Linked DNA regions of Parabacteroides timonensis. The protein of the gene in region 2 interacts with the protein of the main gene of each other region in a pairwise test. Links are inferred from orthologs where the notes say so. Each region holds a gene or a part of one and is shown on either strand. Other genes may lie near its edges. The genes, in order: ligA and leuS.

What was found.
Region 1: the proteins of leuS (region 2) and ligA interact in binary tests that used the Escherichia coli proteins (3 or more experiments, as listed by UniProt). The link is inferred for Parabacteroides timonensis from one-to-one orthologs.

What each region holds. Positions count from the first base shown.
Region 1 is NZ_LT669941.1:707,215-712,693, reverse strand. What follows is about bases 13-2,939. They hold ligA (NAD-dependent DNA ligase LigA), read right to left. Parts: upstream 2,510-2,939; coding sequence 515-2,509; downstream 13-514. Other genes in these bases: BQ7394_RS10445 (PCMD domain-containing protein), read right to left, coding at 2,597-2,939; BQ7394_RS10455 (DUF6913 domain-containing protein), read right to left, coding at 13-518. Outside these bases: more of BQ7394_RS10455, read right to left, coding at 1-12; more of BQ7394_RS10445, read right to left, coding at 2,940-3,499; BQ7394_RS10440 (sulfotransferase family protein), read right to left, coding at 3,584-4,687; sulfate adenylyltransferase subunit CysN, read right to left, coding at 4,691-5,479. UniProt on the Escherichia coli protein: DNA ligase that catalyzes the formation of phosphodiester linkages between 5'-phosphoryl and 3'-hydroxyl groups in double-stranded DNA using NAD as a coenzyme and as the energy source for the reaction.
Region 2 is NZ_LT669941.1:4,042,709-4,053,306, reverse strand. What follows is about bases 7,217-10,598. They hold leuS (leucine--tRNA ligase), read right to left. Parts: upstream 10,255-10,598; coding sequence 7,417-10,254; downstream 7,217-7,416. Other genes in these bases: BQ7394_RS23680 (thiol protease/hemagglutinin PrtT), read left to right, coding at 10,545-10,598; BQ7394_RS23690 (YitT family protein), read right to left, coding at 7,217-7,416. Outside these bases: BQ7394_RS23715 (MBOAT family O-acyltransferase), read left to right, coding at 1-1,049; BQ7394_RS23710 (SGNH/GDSL hydrolase family protein), read left to right, coding at 1,056-2,027; type IX secretion system anionic LPS delivery protein PorZ, read right to left, coding at 2,011-4,380; BQ7394_RS23700 (non-canonical purine NTP diphosphatase), read right to left, coding at 4,384-4,968; BQ7394_RS23695 (phosphoethanolamine transferase), read left to right, coding at 5,030-6,538; more of BQ7394_RS23690, read right to left, coding at 6,535-7,216.

The DNA.
Region 1 (5,479 bases), 3.3 Mb from region 2 along the record:
CATTTAGAACGGATTGTCTGCAAATAAAATAAGATATGTCCGAATATATGCTTAATATCAGCATCTTCTGTCACAGAAATAGTGAGATCGTACAAGTCTAATTCGCTGCTTCGCGCTCCGACTTTAAATGTCCCGGGGTGTTGCAACAGCAGATATTGCATCACATAGTTATCACCCCGGGTGAGATCGATAAGAATATCGGCATTGCGGGTACAAAATTTCTTTTGTATTTCATTCTTAGGGATATACCACATATCCAGATCGGTCTTTCCGCGTATGACAGTGTATGCCGGATCCATTTCAGGAACCGTATCTCCTGCCACATAGACACAAACATCGATCTGTTTATGCAACATGCGTAATGTTTCAAGGCATGGCTCGACAATATCGCGGTCTTCCGCATTGAACAGGACAAGGATATGACGGGCCTCTTTCAGCGTACAGAAATGACTCTGACGTTTGGGAGCGCCAGCCAGATCTTTTACTTTCTTTCGGATAAAATGGTTCGTCAGTCTCATTCTGCTAACATATTTAGGAATTCGTTTTCGTTGATGATCTTTACGCCCAGTTTGGCAGCTTTTTCCAGTTTAGCCGGTCCCATGTTTTCTCCGGCCAGGATATAATCAGTCTTTCCGGAAACGGAACCACTGTTCTTTCCGCCATGTTGTTCGATCATCGCTTTATATTCGTCACGCGAATGCTGAGTGAATGTTCCGCTGATCACAATAGACAATCCTTTCAGTTTGTCCGAGCGGTTTGCCAGTACTTCTTCGGCTACCGTCATTTGCAAACCATATTCTTCCAGACGGGCTACCAATGTACGGTTTTCCTCGTCGGCGAAATAATCTACCACACTGCGGGCGATACGCTCCCCTATTTCATCTACTTCCGTAAGCGTTTCCAAAGAGGCCTCTTCCAGTTGTTTCATGGAATGGAAAGCGGATGCCAGACGCTTGGCTACGGTTTCACCAACATAACGGATTCCCAGTCCGAAAAGTACACGTTCGAAAGGAACCTGTTTAGATTCTTCGAGGCTGACCATCAGGTTACGGGCACTTTTCTCCGCCCAGCGTTCCAGACGCAGCAGATCGGGAACCTGCAAGGTGTACAGGTCGGCCACATTCTTTATGAGACCGGCATTGAACAAGTCTTCCACCGTTTCCGGGCCGATATTTATATTCATGGCACGCCGGGTAACGAAATGTTCGATACGGCCTTTTATCTGCGGAGGGCAACCCGATTCGTTCGGACAATAGTGGGCTGCTTCCCCTTCCGGACGATAAAGCGGTGTACCGCATTCGGGACAAGTCTTGATAAAAGTAACCTTTGCTCCCAGTAACATAGAGCGCGAATCTACATCCACGCCAACTATTTTAGGGATGATCTCCCCTCCTTTTTCTACATAGACATTATCCCCCAGATGCAAATCCAGCCCTTCGATAATATCGGCATTATGCAAGGAGGCACGTTTTACGGTTGTTCCGGCCAGCAATACCGGTTCCAGGTTAGCCACCGGAGTAACCGCCCCTGTACGTCCAACCTGGAAGGAAACGGAGTTCAAGCGGGTAACGGCACGCTCGGCCTGAAATTTATAAGCAATAGCCCAACGCGGACTCTTGGCTGTAAATCCTAAGTTTTTCTGCTGACGGAGTGAGTTTACCTTTAAAACAATACCATCCGTAGCAACCGGTAAGTTCTTTCGCTCTGCATCCCAATAAGCGATATAGTCGAAAATATCCTGCAGGCTGTTACATTTACGGATAACATCCGGTATTTTAAATCCCCAGGTGCGGGCGATCTGTAAGTTTTCGTAATGTCCGTCTGCCGGAAGTTGTTCTCCTAACAGATAATAGAAGTAAGCATCCAGTTTACGGGAAGCCACAATAGCCGGATTCTGTTGTTTCAAGGTTCCTGATGCGGCATTACGCGGATTGGCGAAAAGAGGCTCTTCCTGTTCCTCTCTTTCCTTATTCAGGCGATCGAACTCCGCCCAGGGAAGCAGGATCTCCCCACGTATCTCAAAGTTAGCCGGATAATTGTCGCCACGCAACTTCAAAGGGACGGAACGGATCGTTTTTACATTTGCCGTGACATCGTCGCCACGGGTTCCATCACCACGGGTAACGGCACGTACCAGGCGACCGCTTTCGTAGATCAACGAGATAGAAGTGCCGTCGTATTTCAGTTCGGCAACGATTTCGAAAGGCTCGTTCAAAGCACGTTCCGTCCGCTCGTAGAAATCACGTATTTCTTCTTCAGAATAGGTATTTCCTAAAGATAGCATCGGGTATTGATGCACCACCTGTTCAAATTCTTTCGAAAGGTCGCTTCCTACCCGTTGCGTCGGCGAATGCGGATCGGCAAATTCAGGATTGGCCTCTTCCAATGCCTGCAACTCTTTCATCTTCTCATCAAACTCGCGGTCTGATATAGTCGGTGTGGAAAGCACATAATAATTATAATTATGTTGTTCCAGTTCATCACGAAGTGCTTTAATCTTTGCCTCCATATAAAAAAGTTGACAGTTGACAGTTGATAGTTGACAAATAAAACAGCTTGGAGAACTGTCAATTGTCACTTGTCAACTGTCAACTGATTAATATATCAGTTTTACATTATCAATCCAGAACGTATTACCCGGTGAGCCGATATAGGCACCGCCATGGCTGGATGTGAATTGCAACACGATATGTGTCGGTTCCTCTCCTTCTTCTGCCCAGCCGATCTCCTGAATGGGAACACTTTTTCCCTGACTGTTCAGCGTATAACGTTCTTCAACCTGTATGCACATATAAGGTTTGTAATCGGGATGGGAAGTTATATTACCGTAAAGGATCGGATAAGTAGCGTCGTTTACCCAACCGTCTGTCGACGATACATAACGTTGCACCATTGTTCCTACCCGTTTGGCATATACATTTCCTTCCTTATCTTCCCAACGTTTCTGTAAGAACAGAATAGCTGCGATCGAGTCCTGTCCGGCCACTTTCGACTTACGGCTGAATCCTGTACTACGGATACGTTCTTTCTCCGGCGCCGCCTTGATCTTATAATCGAAACGGATCGCTTCCGGTTTCTTGGTGAAAGGAACGCCGCTACCCAGCATACTTTGCGGGTTCTTCGTTCCTTTGATCGGCTCGTGTACCGCTCCCAGGAATACGGAACCGGCAGCTACGACCTCGATATCGACCAAACCTAATACTTTCACACTTTCCATACGTGTCTCCAGGCGTGCACACCATCCATCTCCTCTCCTTTCCGGAAAAACAGATGTATTGGTCTTTACTACTCCGGCCACCTTTGCCATTACGTTCGAGTTAGCCCACGGAGAACCGCCCCGGTTACGATAAGCAACATTGCCGACAATTGTATCGGTCGGTCCCAACTCATACAGGTGTTTCTTATTTCCACCAATGATTCCCGACTCCTGGATTTCACGAACAACCCATTGATCCATATCGCCGAAAGCAAAAGGTACGACCTTTTCCTGCCCGGTCATGGAAGACAGCTGGCTGCCTGCAAACAAAAATAACAATATATTCTTTATATAATTCATAAGCTTTGCTTAAAAGTTGAAAGAATATTATAAAGAGTATCCCCACTCCTTGAGAGCCATGCCCCAGTTTTTTTCGACAATCTGCACGGTACGGTCGTCGTATTTGTACTGGTTCTTTTTATATCCCTTTTTCTTACCCAGATATTTCTCAATCTCGGCTTTAGACGATTCGAATCCCGGCAGGTTCAGTTTACGATAGATATCTTCAGTCATTGCATAAGCATCCTGTTCGAAATCTTCAAACTTCACTTCCACCAGGTTTCCTTCAGGGATCAACCCTTTCTGTTCTTCAAATTTATAGAACAAGCGGCGATATACTTCAATAAGATTACTTTCAATCTGTTCATTAGTGATGTCTTGCAAACGAAGCGGCTGTATTGTATTTGTAAAGAAACTGCGCGTACTTTCAAATACGGTATAAGGATTACGCTTCAAATAAATAAACTTGGCATTCGGAAACATTTCCAGCAACGTTTTTACGCGTCCGGTATGCGGCGGGTTCTTACTCAGGAACTGTGAACCGTGTGTATTCCAAAGCGATATCTTGACAAGTTTCAGGAAGGTTTCCTTAAACACTTCCAGTTCCTGTTCGGTCGTATTGTCAAACAACAGATACCGGTCGCAATATTCCAACATATGTTTAGGGAAGAACCAGAAGTTATAATAAGTATACGGCATCATGTTAGCCAGGGCAAACTCTTCTTCCTGCGGAAGATCGACCTTCAACTCCATATTGTCGGTCGGACGTTTGTCGGGCATCAGGAATGACATATTCTTCTTAAAGAAAGGTTGTCCCCAAAGCATCAGGTTCGGGAATACCGTCTGATAGGTGGTGTTGTATCCGAAATGCTTGTCGCACGAAAACACATTGTGGACGAAGGTGGTTCCGCTACGCCAGTGACCCAGTATGAATACCGGGTCCATTTCCAGCGGTTTGTCCGCAATCTTACGGTAACGGATATCTTCTAAAGGTTGCAGTAAACTGAGCAGACGGCAAACCGACTTGGTCAGATAATACTTGTTGCGAAAACCTTTGTCGATCGTTTTGTTGGCTGTCACAGCCTTAAAAGTCTTCCAATCCGCTCCTACCAGCGTGTTGATCGGTAATTTATCAAACTCCATCAACCCCATAATTTACTCTTTATCTGTTATACATTTTACAGGAACGCCCTGGCGCTCCAACTCTTTACATATTGTGCGAACAACATCGTAATGTTCTTTGCCTATTCCCAGTTCAGGAAGGTTCAATACGGCAAGGGCATCTTCTGTTACCATATCTTTTGCATCCACACGGTCGATAATCATTCCGACAGCCGATGTGTTATTGGTGATCGGGTCAATCAGGATAAACGCACCTGTCTGCTTATTCTTCTGATACGGGTCAAACATCAGTTCCTTACCCGTTGTAAAGACAACACGAGCAATTTCGTTCAGTTTCATCGGTATCGTTTCCTGTGTCAACTGTCCATTCTCAACCGACAACTGTTCCATAGTATTGACATTCACCTTATAACGGATACTGTCTACACGGGCACGAGTCAGGTTCGTCGTATGCTTGATGTAGAACTGCTTGGACATATCCATCGGCTCTTCATCCATCCATACCAACATGGACTCGAAGTTACGGTCTTCTATCGGCAGATTATCCGGGTGCACCAGCATTTCGCCACGGGAAACATCGATCTCGTCTTCCAGGGTGATGGTAACACACTGGGGAGGGAAAGCATAATCCAGTTCACCGTCATAGGTAACGATGCTTTTGACTTTGGATGTCTTACGTGAAGGCAACGCCATCACTGTATCTCCCTTACGGATGATACCGCTGGATACCTTACCGCAGAAACCACGGAAGTCCAGGTTCGGACGCAACACATACTGTACCGGATAGCGAAAATCCTCGAAGTTACGATCCTGGTCGATGGG
Region 2 (10,598 bases):
GTATCAGTTTTTATACGTTCCAGGCTTTGAGTTACACAATAGATGTGTACAGGAGAAGGTTGGAACCGACAAAAGATATAGTGGCTTTCTTTGCTTTCGTCAGTTTTTTTCCACAGTTGGTTGCCGGGCCTATCGAAAGAGCTACCAATTTACTGGTTCAGTTTTATAAGCCGCGTAAGTTTACTTATGACTATGCCGTAGATGGTATGCGTCAGATCTTATGGGGTTTTTTTAAAAAGATGGTGATTGCCGATAACTGTGCATTGGTTGTGAACGATGTATTCGGTAATTATTCGAATTATTCTGCCAGTACATTGGTTCTGGGTGCTTTTTTATTTGCTTTCCAGATATATGGTGATTTTTCGGGGTATTCGGATATTGCCATCGGGACAGCTAAATTATTTGGTATAACATTGAAGCAAAACTTCCATTATCCTTATTTTTCAAGAAATATTATCGAATTCTGGCGCAGGTGGCATATATCGTTGAATACCTGGTTTGTGGATTATGTATATATTCCTTTGGGCGGTAGCAGGGAAGGACAATATAAACATATACGTAATATTCTGGTTATATTTTTCCTGAGCGGATTGTGGCATGGAGCAAACTGGACATTCATTACCTGGGGAATCTATCATGGACTATTATTTGTACCTTTGTTATTATTGAGTAAGAAGAAACAGGGTGATTCGCCTATATTTCCTTCTGTTATTTCAATGTTGATCACTTTCGGGTTCGTTACCCTGGGGTGGATTGTGTTCAGGGCAGAAACGCTCTCTATTGCGTTTAATTATATCGGTGATATATTTTCACCTTCTTTGTTGAGGGTTCCCAAGGTTAGCGGAGCTAATAATGTGACGGCCATGTTATCGTTGGTATTTATAGGTATTCTGTTAGTCGTGGAATGGGTGAACAGGAATAAGCCTTTCGGATTGGATATACAGAACATAAAAAGTTCATTTGTCCGGTACTCAATTTATGCCGGCATACTCTTTTCGATTTATTTCTTCGGTGCTGATTCTTCTAATTTTATTTATTTTCAATTCTAAGAAATTATGGAACTGACAGGGAAACAGATAAAGAGGATATTCTTTTTTCTATTATTTATAGTCGTTTTGATGGTTGGTTTGAATGGGGTAACTCCTTACTTCTTCAGGATGCTTCCTAATGATTATGCCCGTACCAAACTTATACTGAATACAATAAAAGATCCGGAACAGGCTCCGGAGATTGTTATTTTCGGTAATAGCAGGGGGATGAGTGGAGTAGATGGCTATATGTTGGAAAAAGAGTTGAGCGATCATCCTGTCGTATATAGTTTTACTTCGACCGGACAGATGCTGAGTGAGAGTGCTTTATATTATTCTTCATTGCCGCCTTCTGTCAGAACGGTTATTCAGTGTCTCGATATAGATGTTCTGTCCAAGCCGGTCGATATGGATATACCTAATCAGGTGGCTTTGCATATGTATGGCTATAAGATGGATGACCGGACGAAATTGTTAGTACCTGGTTTATATGATGAATTGAGTAAATCGGATTGGTATTATAATTATAAAGCCAGGAATTGTTTGTTTTCGGGATTCTCATTCGTACTTCGTAATCTATTGGACGATGATGCACCGGAAAGTTCTATCGACAATGAATTACGTTATCCTGCTGCTCAGGCCTCTTACAGAAATGAAGCTGTTTATCAGCGTGGCCTGGACGAACAAAACAAACAAAATAAGTTTGAAGCGTATAGGATAACTCCTGAATGGAAACGATTGATAGAGGAGTCTTATTCTTTTTTCAAAGCAAAGAATATTCAATATTATCTGGTGTTGATGCCGTATAATCCTGATATTATATCAGCAAAAAAGACTGAAAAGCAGGAAGCTCTTCAGTCTTATATAAAAGAATTGGGGTATATCCCTTATATCGATTGTTTTGATTTGTTGGAAGCATCCGATTTTTACGATGCAATCCATCCGAATGACAAAGGTGCCAAAAAGATAACCAATCAAATACTTATTTCACTACCATAATTTTAGTCACCACGCTTTCTTTGGCTTCGGGTGTTGCTGAGAATACAAGATAAACTCCGGTTGCAACCCGGCCACCTTTTCTACTCCGGCAATCCCAGGTAAAGGTACCTCCGGCAGATTTTCCCTGGTAAATGATATTACCTTTCAGATCCGTAATTTTTACATTCGAATCATTCATTAATCCGACGATTGTTACATGGTCGTTATGTTCCGGACGAACAGGATTCGGATAAGCATATACATCCGAATAATCTTCTTTTCCTTCTGTTGCGTCGCCCATATAAGATACCAATCCTTTTTCAGTACCTATAAAAACTTCTCCGGTCAGTTGATTAATGGCTAATGAGTTTATCTGATTGGATGGGAGAGGAGAGTTGGTTGTAGTAAAATTTTCGATTGTTTCCATACCATCTTCGCTTACCAGAAATACACCGGAACTTTGTGTAGCTATCCATTTACGGTTTCCTCCGTCTACAGCGATAGCATTTATTTGTTCTCCATCAAGAAAATTATAAGGAACATCATTGATTTCATCTGCAGGACGGATAACCCGGCTACATCTTATATCTTCCAGTTTAGCTTTGGGATTGGCACAGTAAATCGGACCTCTGTTAGTTCCAATCCAGACCTGTCCGTTTTTATCTTCAGTAATGCAGAAATAACCGCTGGCATCAATCGTACCGTTGATATCGCTGAATGTTGATATAAAACGAGCTTGGTCGTCGCTTGTATCATCTATTGTTCCGCCATCATCAAAGATAAGGATACCAGATTTATATCCGTAGGGAACATTTATCCATTTACGATTATCGGAAGTGATTGTTATTTTATCTGCCAGAGGAACATTTGTAAAATTATCTGTATTAGAAAAATTGAAACTTGTCCAGGTTCCATCGGCTTTTAATACTTTGAGTACATCCTGTACTCCGCAATTAGTAGCCCATAGATTGCCATTTTTATCGAAAGTTACACTTCCAATACGTATATATCTCTGTTGTGCTCTGTCTCCACCAGTTGGATAGATTGTAGATAGTGTACTATTTTTGTGATTAAATAATTGAACATATTGATTGTCTTTGAATTCAATAATACCTTCTCCGTAAGAAGATACATAATAATGTGAGGGATCTTTGGGATCAATGGCTATTCCTGTATAGTCACTAGGATATTCAATTTTATTTTTTTCATCAGAAATAATTATTTTGATAGTAGTTTCATCTAAGTTGAACCATTTTTCATTATCATATATCATTAGTGTTCCTTGTCTAAATTTTCTATCGGTCCAACGATCTCCTCCAACAATATATAATTGATTTTCGTATGTAGTCATATAATAATTATAATTACGTTTAGGATATATCGTTTGATCGTTCAATCCTTCTACAACTACTTCATATTGATTATTTTTTTTCTGAATACCTTTTAAGCCATTGACTCCTGAAGCTATCCAAAATGTGTTGGGATCTTTGAGAGATGAAACACCATATACAATTCCTGCATTGATGACGTCTCTTTCCGTCAATGAAGAATAGATGTATAATTGAGTGTTGGTATATGGCATCAATTTATTATTTTGAAAAACCATATTAGTCAAACTATTATTTATCAACAGACTTTTGACTGTTTTATCTGCTTGTTCATAATAAATACCTTTCTTGTATTTTTGATTAGCAAAAAAACATAAGGTATTCTGAAAGAAACATATCTGACTGATACTGTCCTGGTCGAATTCGAATTCAGATGGAGCCAACTGATAAGAGTCCCATTCATTATAATCTAGTAAATTAGCATCCAACGATGCTTTCAATATGCCATTCGAAGTAGCTGCATATATGTAATTGTCGTTGATAGTTACGGAATTGACTTTCTTGTTCAATTTGTAAGTATCTTTGATTTCTTTCTTATTCGGATCCATATTAAGGACAATAATCCCGAAATCTGTTGCCAGATAAGCATATTCTTTATATAAGTATATGCTGTTAATGGTTTTATTCGTTACATTCGAATTATCAAGTAAATAAGAAAGATTATAAATGCCATAATCTCCCAACAGGTCTATATTTCCATTGCTGTAAGTAATCAATAATGTATTTACTTCAGGATTGAAGATAATATGATCTATCCCACTGTCGCTAAGCCCTGTTTGTTTGGTATAATGCTTAACACTATTATCTTCTTTACTATAACTGTATAGAGAACCGTCCGCTACAGTGAATACATGATTATTACCTTCTGCGACTTTCATTGCAATATTATATGCCAGGTAAGTATTCCATTCTCCAACACTTTTTTGGGCAATGATGGTAGAAGCGGTAACGTATATAAATATAAAAGTGTATATAATTCTTCTCATAATTTATTCTGATAATGTAGATAGAAAAGCACTTAATTTCTTTACAGCTTCAGCCCGGTGGCTGATCGTATTTTTAATATCATTTCCCATCTCGGCAAAAGTTTGTGTGTAATTATCCGGTACAAAGATCGGATCATATCCGAATCCACTTGCACCTCGTTTATCTTTCGTTATTTGACCATTTACAATTCCTTCAAATAAATACTCCTGGCCATTTAATAAGAGAGCAATAACTGTACGGAAACAAGCTTTTCGGTTTTTTATATTATTCATTTCCTGTAAAAGTTTATTCATATTTGCTTCCGAGTCATGTCCGGGACCTGCATAACGTGCAGAATAAACCCCTGGTGCATTATTTAATGCTTCCACCTCCAGGCCTGTATCGTCGGCAAAACAATCGAATCCATAATGCTCTTTTATGTATCGGGCTTTCTGAAGAGCATTTCCTTCCAGGGTATCACTTGTTTCCGGTATATCATCATGACAACCGATATCTTCCAGGCTTACTATATTTACCAGGCCGGATGTTATTTTTTGTACTTCATCCAGTTTATGTTTGTTATTAGTTGCAAATACTAATGTTTTCATACTGCTTATCAATGTATTGTTTCTATTTTTGCACAAAAATACATATCAATTCATTATCAATATGAAGAATGTGCCTGTTCATTTTTATATTTTTTCTTTAGTTGCTACTTTATTTTTAGGTATTTGTTTTACCTCTGCTGATTTTCTTACTATACCTATAGGAACGGTTAAAGACTTATTTATTATAGCTTTTCAATGGTCGGTAGTAACAATGGTACTTTATTTTATCACCATTTTATTAGCTGCTAATAAATATGTATTTGCTATAACATTTCCATTACTAACGTTGATAAGCTCGCTATTGGCCTGGTTTCGTTTTACCATGAATGCAACTTTGACTCCTATGGTATTGGATGCAGCCCTGGAGAACGACATGCGTACATCCGGGGATTTATACTCACCGGGCTTATTAGTATTTGTGCTTATAACATTCGGGATATCTATAATATTTGCAGTTTACCGGATTAAACGGGTTGTAGTTCGTCCTTCTCTTTATCCTACTCTTATAGGTGGTTTACTGTTATTTACAGTAACACGTATAAACACTATAAAATATCCTATAACAGAACGTATTCCCTTCAATGTTTATTATACTTTTATGAAATATTGGGAAGAAAAACAGATTATCAGTGAGAACAGAACAGACTTAACAGGCGGGATACAATGTAGTGATGAGGATTTGACAGTTGTTTTTGTACTGGGTGAATCGCTTCGTCCTGATCATTTGGGATTGAATGGATATGAACGAAATACGACTCCATTATTGTCAAAAGAAGATATTATATCTTACCCTTTTGTATATGCAGAACAGACATATACGAATCGGAGTGTTCCACATATATTGACTCGTGCTGATAGTACTGATTATTCGAGAGCTTATTCAGAAAAGTCTTTTATAAGTTTTTTTAATGCCTGTGATTTTTATACGGTTTGGTTAGCTAATCAGGAGGCTGCTGATACTTATGTTTATTTTATGAATGAATGTGACTCACTGATTCATGTCAATATAAATAAGTCTTCTTATGTGGTATTCGATCAATGGTTGGATGGGGATTTATTACCGCTTTTTGATAATGCTTTACAGATGGAAAATAATAAGAAACTGATTATATTACATACAATAGGTTCTCACTGGTGGTATAATTCGCATTTTATAGATGAGTTTACTCATTTCCAGCCGATAGTAAAAAGTAAAATTATCTCCTCTTGTACACAGGAAGAAATGATAAATTCATATGACAATACAATTCTGTACACAGATTATTTTTTATCTAATCTGATAGATCGTTTAAAAGATAAAAAGGCCATTCTTATATATCAGTCTGATCATGGGGAAGCACTAGGAGAAGATGGCGCTTGGTTACATGCTGCAGAAAATCCTTATACACATCAAGCGGCTTGTATGGTTTGGATGTCGCCGGAGTATAAAAAGGAACATCCGGATCATTATGAAAAAGCAAAAGAAAACTCTTTAAAACGATTCAGAACCGATTACCTTTATCACAGTATACTGGATGCCGGAGGGATCGGTTCTGAATATATTGATTACTCGTTAAGTATATTCCGCTAGGTTTTTATCTGATCAAACCCTTCTCCATATACTCCGCGGACAATGCTCTGCGAAATAAATGCCTGGTGGTCTATTTGTTTTACCAGGCGGAAGATAGATACGGATTCTGATTTCTTAGCCAGCAATACGACAACCTTGACCGGCTTTTTGGAATAACCTCCTACGCCATCAAGGATGGTACATCCACGATCCAGATCATGGATGATCCGATCGGCTATCTCATCATATTTTTGTGAGAATATGAGGAATTGTACGGATTGGCGGTTACCGTTTAACACCATGTCGAGGACATAGTTGCTAATAATCATTTCAACAAAACCGAACACGATCTTATCCACATTATGGAATAGGAAGAAAGAAGAGCTGATAATGAAGAAATCACAAAACAACAAGGCACGTCCGATGGATATGTTCTTGTATTTGTTTACAATAGCTCCGATAATATCCGTTCCTCCGGTACTTCCGTTGGCAGAAAATACCAATCCCAATCCGGCACCACAGAGGAGGGCACCAATCATAATGGCCATAAATGGCTGATCATGTAAGATCGGATTTCCTTTCAGCAACCATTCAAAAAATGACAGGGAAGCTGAAAGCGAGAATACTCCAAAGATTGTCTTTATCAGGAATTTGAATCCTAATATCTTTAGAGCGGCTAATAGTAAGACAACATTGATAACAAAGTATGAAACCGATACCGGTATGGCGCCGCCGGTGGCAAAGAATATCAATGCACAGATACCACTGACACCACCGGTAACAATTTCATTAGACAGGATGAATGCGTTGAATCCGAAACCATATAAAATGGTTCCGAATAGAATCATCAGATAATCCTGTATAGAAAAAAATACTTTATAAAACTGAGCTGTTCTCATTTAGATAACGATATTAACGATCTTACCTGGAACGACAATCACCTTTTTAGGAGTCTTGCCTTCCATCCATTTAGCGGAACTTTCGTGGCTGAGAGCAACCTTTTCTACCTCTTCACGGGGCATATCAGCCGGGAGTTCCAGATTGAAGCGGGCTTTTCCGTTGAATGAGATGGCGTAAGTAACTGAATTTTCTTTCAGATACTCTTCGTTGTGCTGTGGCCATGGAGCATCGCATATAGTTGTGTCGTGACCACATACATGCCATAACTCTTCTGCTGTGTGAGGTGCAAACGGAGCAAGTAAGATGATGAGTTGCTCCAGGATAGCACGCTTATTGCATTTCAGGCTGCTTAATTCGTTAATACAGATCATGAAAGCACTGATAGAAGTATTATAAGAGAAATGCTCGATATCGAATGTTACTTTCTTGATCAGTTTATGTAATGATTTCAATTCTTCGGCTGTCGGTTCGGCATCTGTTATCTGCAGGCTGTCGGTGTTTCCGTAGAACAGAGCCCACAGCTTTTTCAGGAAACGGTGTACACCGTCGATACCGTTTGTATCCCAGGGTTTGGATTGTTCCAACGGGCCTAAGAACATTTCATACAGACGCAATGTATCGGCACCATATTTTTCAACAATCATATCCGGATTGACAACATTGAACATGGATTTTGACATCTTTTCAACAGCCCATCCGCAGACGTATTTGCCGTCTTCCAGTATAAATTCCGCATTGTTGTATTCCGGACGCCAGTTCTTGAAAGCTTCAACATCAAGGATATCGTTGTATACGATGTTTACATCCACATGGATAGGAGTCACTTCGTACTGATCTTTCAGGTTCAGTGAAACGAATGTATTGGTATCCTTTATACGATATACAAAGTTGGAACGTCCCTGGATCATACCTTGGTTGATCAGTTTCTGGAACGGTTCCTCTTCGCTGATAACTCCCATATCATACAGGAATTTATTCCAGAAACGGCTATAAATCAGGTGACCGGTAGCATGTTCGGTACCACCGATGTACAGGTCCACATTACGCCAGTATTCGTTTACCTGTTTATCCACCAATCCTTTGTCATTATGCGGATCCATGTAACGCAGATAATAAGCTGAAGAACCGGCAAACCCCGGCATAGTACAAAGTTCCAGCGGGAAAATGGTCTTGTTATCTATTTTAGATGTTTCTGTAATTTCTTTATTTACGGAATCCCATGCCCATTTGGTTGCATGTCCCAATGGAGGTTCACCTGTAGCTGTCGGCAGGAATTTATCCACTTCGGGCAACTGTAACGGCAATGCTTCGAAAGGCAGCATCTGAGGCATTCCGTCAGCATCATAATATACAGGGAACGGTTCGCCCCAATAACGCTGGCGGCTGAAGATAGCATCGCGCAGACGATAGTTTATCTTTACACGTCCCAGTTGATGTTCGGATACATATTTTTTAGTAGCGGCGATTGCTTCTTTTACAGTCAGACCATTTAATGACAGGTCGCAATAGGGAGCTACATCCGGTCTCGGGGAATTGCAGACAATACCTTCTTTGGCATCGAAGCTCTCTTCACTCACATCACAACCTTCGATCAATGGAATGATAGGCAGATTGAAATGACGGGCAAACGCATAGTCACGGCTATCGTGTGCCGGAACCGCCATGATAGCACCTGTTCCATAACCAGCCAATACATAGTCGCTGATCCAAACGGGTACTGCATCTCCCGTAAACGGATTGATAGCATACGAGCCACTGAATACACCGGTTACAGAACGGTCGGCAATACGTTCACGTTCCGTACGTTTTTTAGTACGATCCAGATAAGCATCTACTTCCTGTTTTTGTTCGGGTGTCGTCAACTGGGCAACCAGTTCGCTTTCAGGAGCCAATACCATAAAAGTTACACCGAACATGGTATCTGCACGGGTTGTAAAGATGGTAAATTCCATATCACTATCTTTTACTTTGAACTGGATCTCGGCTCCTTCACTACGACCGATCCAGTTACGTTGTGTATCTTTCAAGGAATCTGTCCAGTCGATTGTATCCAGTCCGTCCAGCAGGCGCTGTGAATAGGCTGATACACGTAAACACCACTGGCGCATCAATTTTTGTTCTACCGGAAAACCACCACGTTCGGAAACGCCGTTCACTACCTCGTCGTTTGCCAGCACGGTACCCAGTTCAGAGCACCAGTTCACCATTGTTTCGCCGCGGTAAGCAATGCGGTAATTCAATAATATGGCCTGTTTTTCTTTATCGCTTTTGGCTTTCCATTCTTCGGCAGTAAATTGTAGTTCTTCACCACAGGCAACATTCAGACCTTCAGTACCACTTGTTTCGAAAGCTTTGACCAGGTTTTCGATAGGTAATGCTTTCTTTGCGTCATTGCAATAATAGCTGTTGAACATTTTAATGAATGCCCATTGAGTCCAGTGATAATATTCCGGATCACAAGTACGGATTTCGCGGCTCCAGTCATAGCTGAAACCTATTTTGTCCATCTGCTCGCGGTAACGGGTGATGTTTTGTTTGGTTGTTACTTCGGGATGTTGTCCGGTTTGGATGGCATATTGTTCTGCCGGCAGACCGTAAGCATCGTATCCCATCGGGTGTAAAACGTTGAAACCCTGCAGACGTTTGAAGCGGGAATAAATATCAGAAGCAATGTAACCGAGCGGATGACCAACATGTAGTCCAGCTCCTGATGGGTAAGGGAACATATCCAACACGTAGTATTTGGGTTTATCTTTATTTTCCTTCACTTTATAAACCCCATTGGCAATCCAGTATTCGTGCCATTTTTTCTCAATTTCTTTGAAATTGTACTCCATAATATTTAATCGTTTTATATCGTTTTCAGTTTAAAGCCACAAAGTTAGTCAATTTATTTTGTTTTACTTCACATAACTTATTTTCGGTCGGGGGTTACCTGGCTTTTTTGGTATCACATATTGTGATATCAAAGAAAATGCTTCTTCATTAAAGTGGAAAGGGAAACTATTTTTCTCTTTTCTTTGTTATAGGAACACCTTTATTAAGGAATTAAGTAAAACGCCATTAATACCCTTCAACCAAACCTCTGATAAGCGCAAACTAAGTTTAAACTAAAAAATGACAAGTAATGAGAAGATGTACTTTTATTTTCTTTACCGCCTTGTTAACAATGTCGATAAGT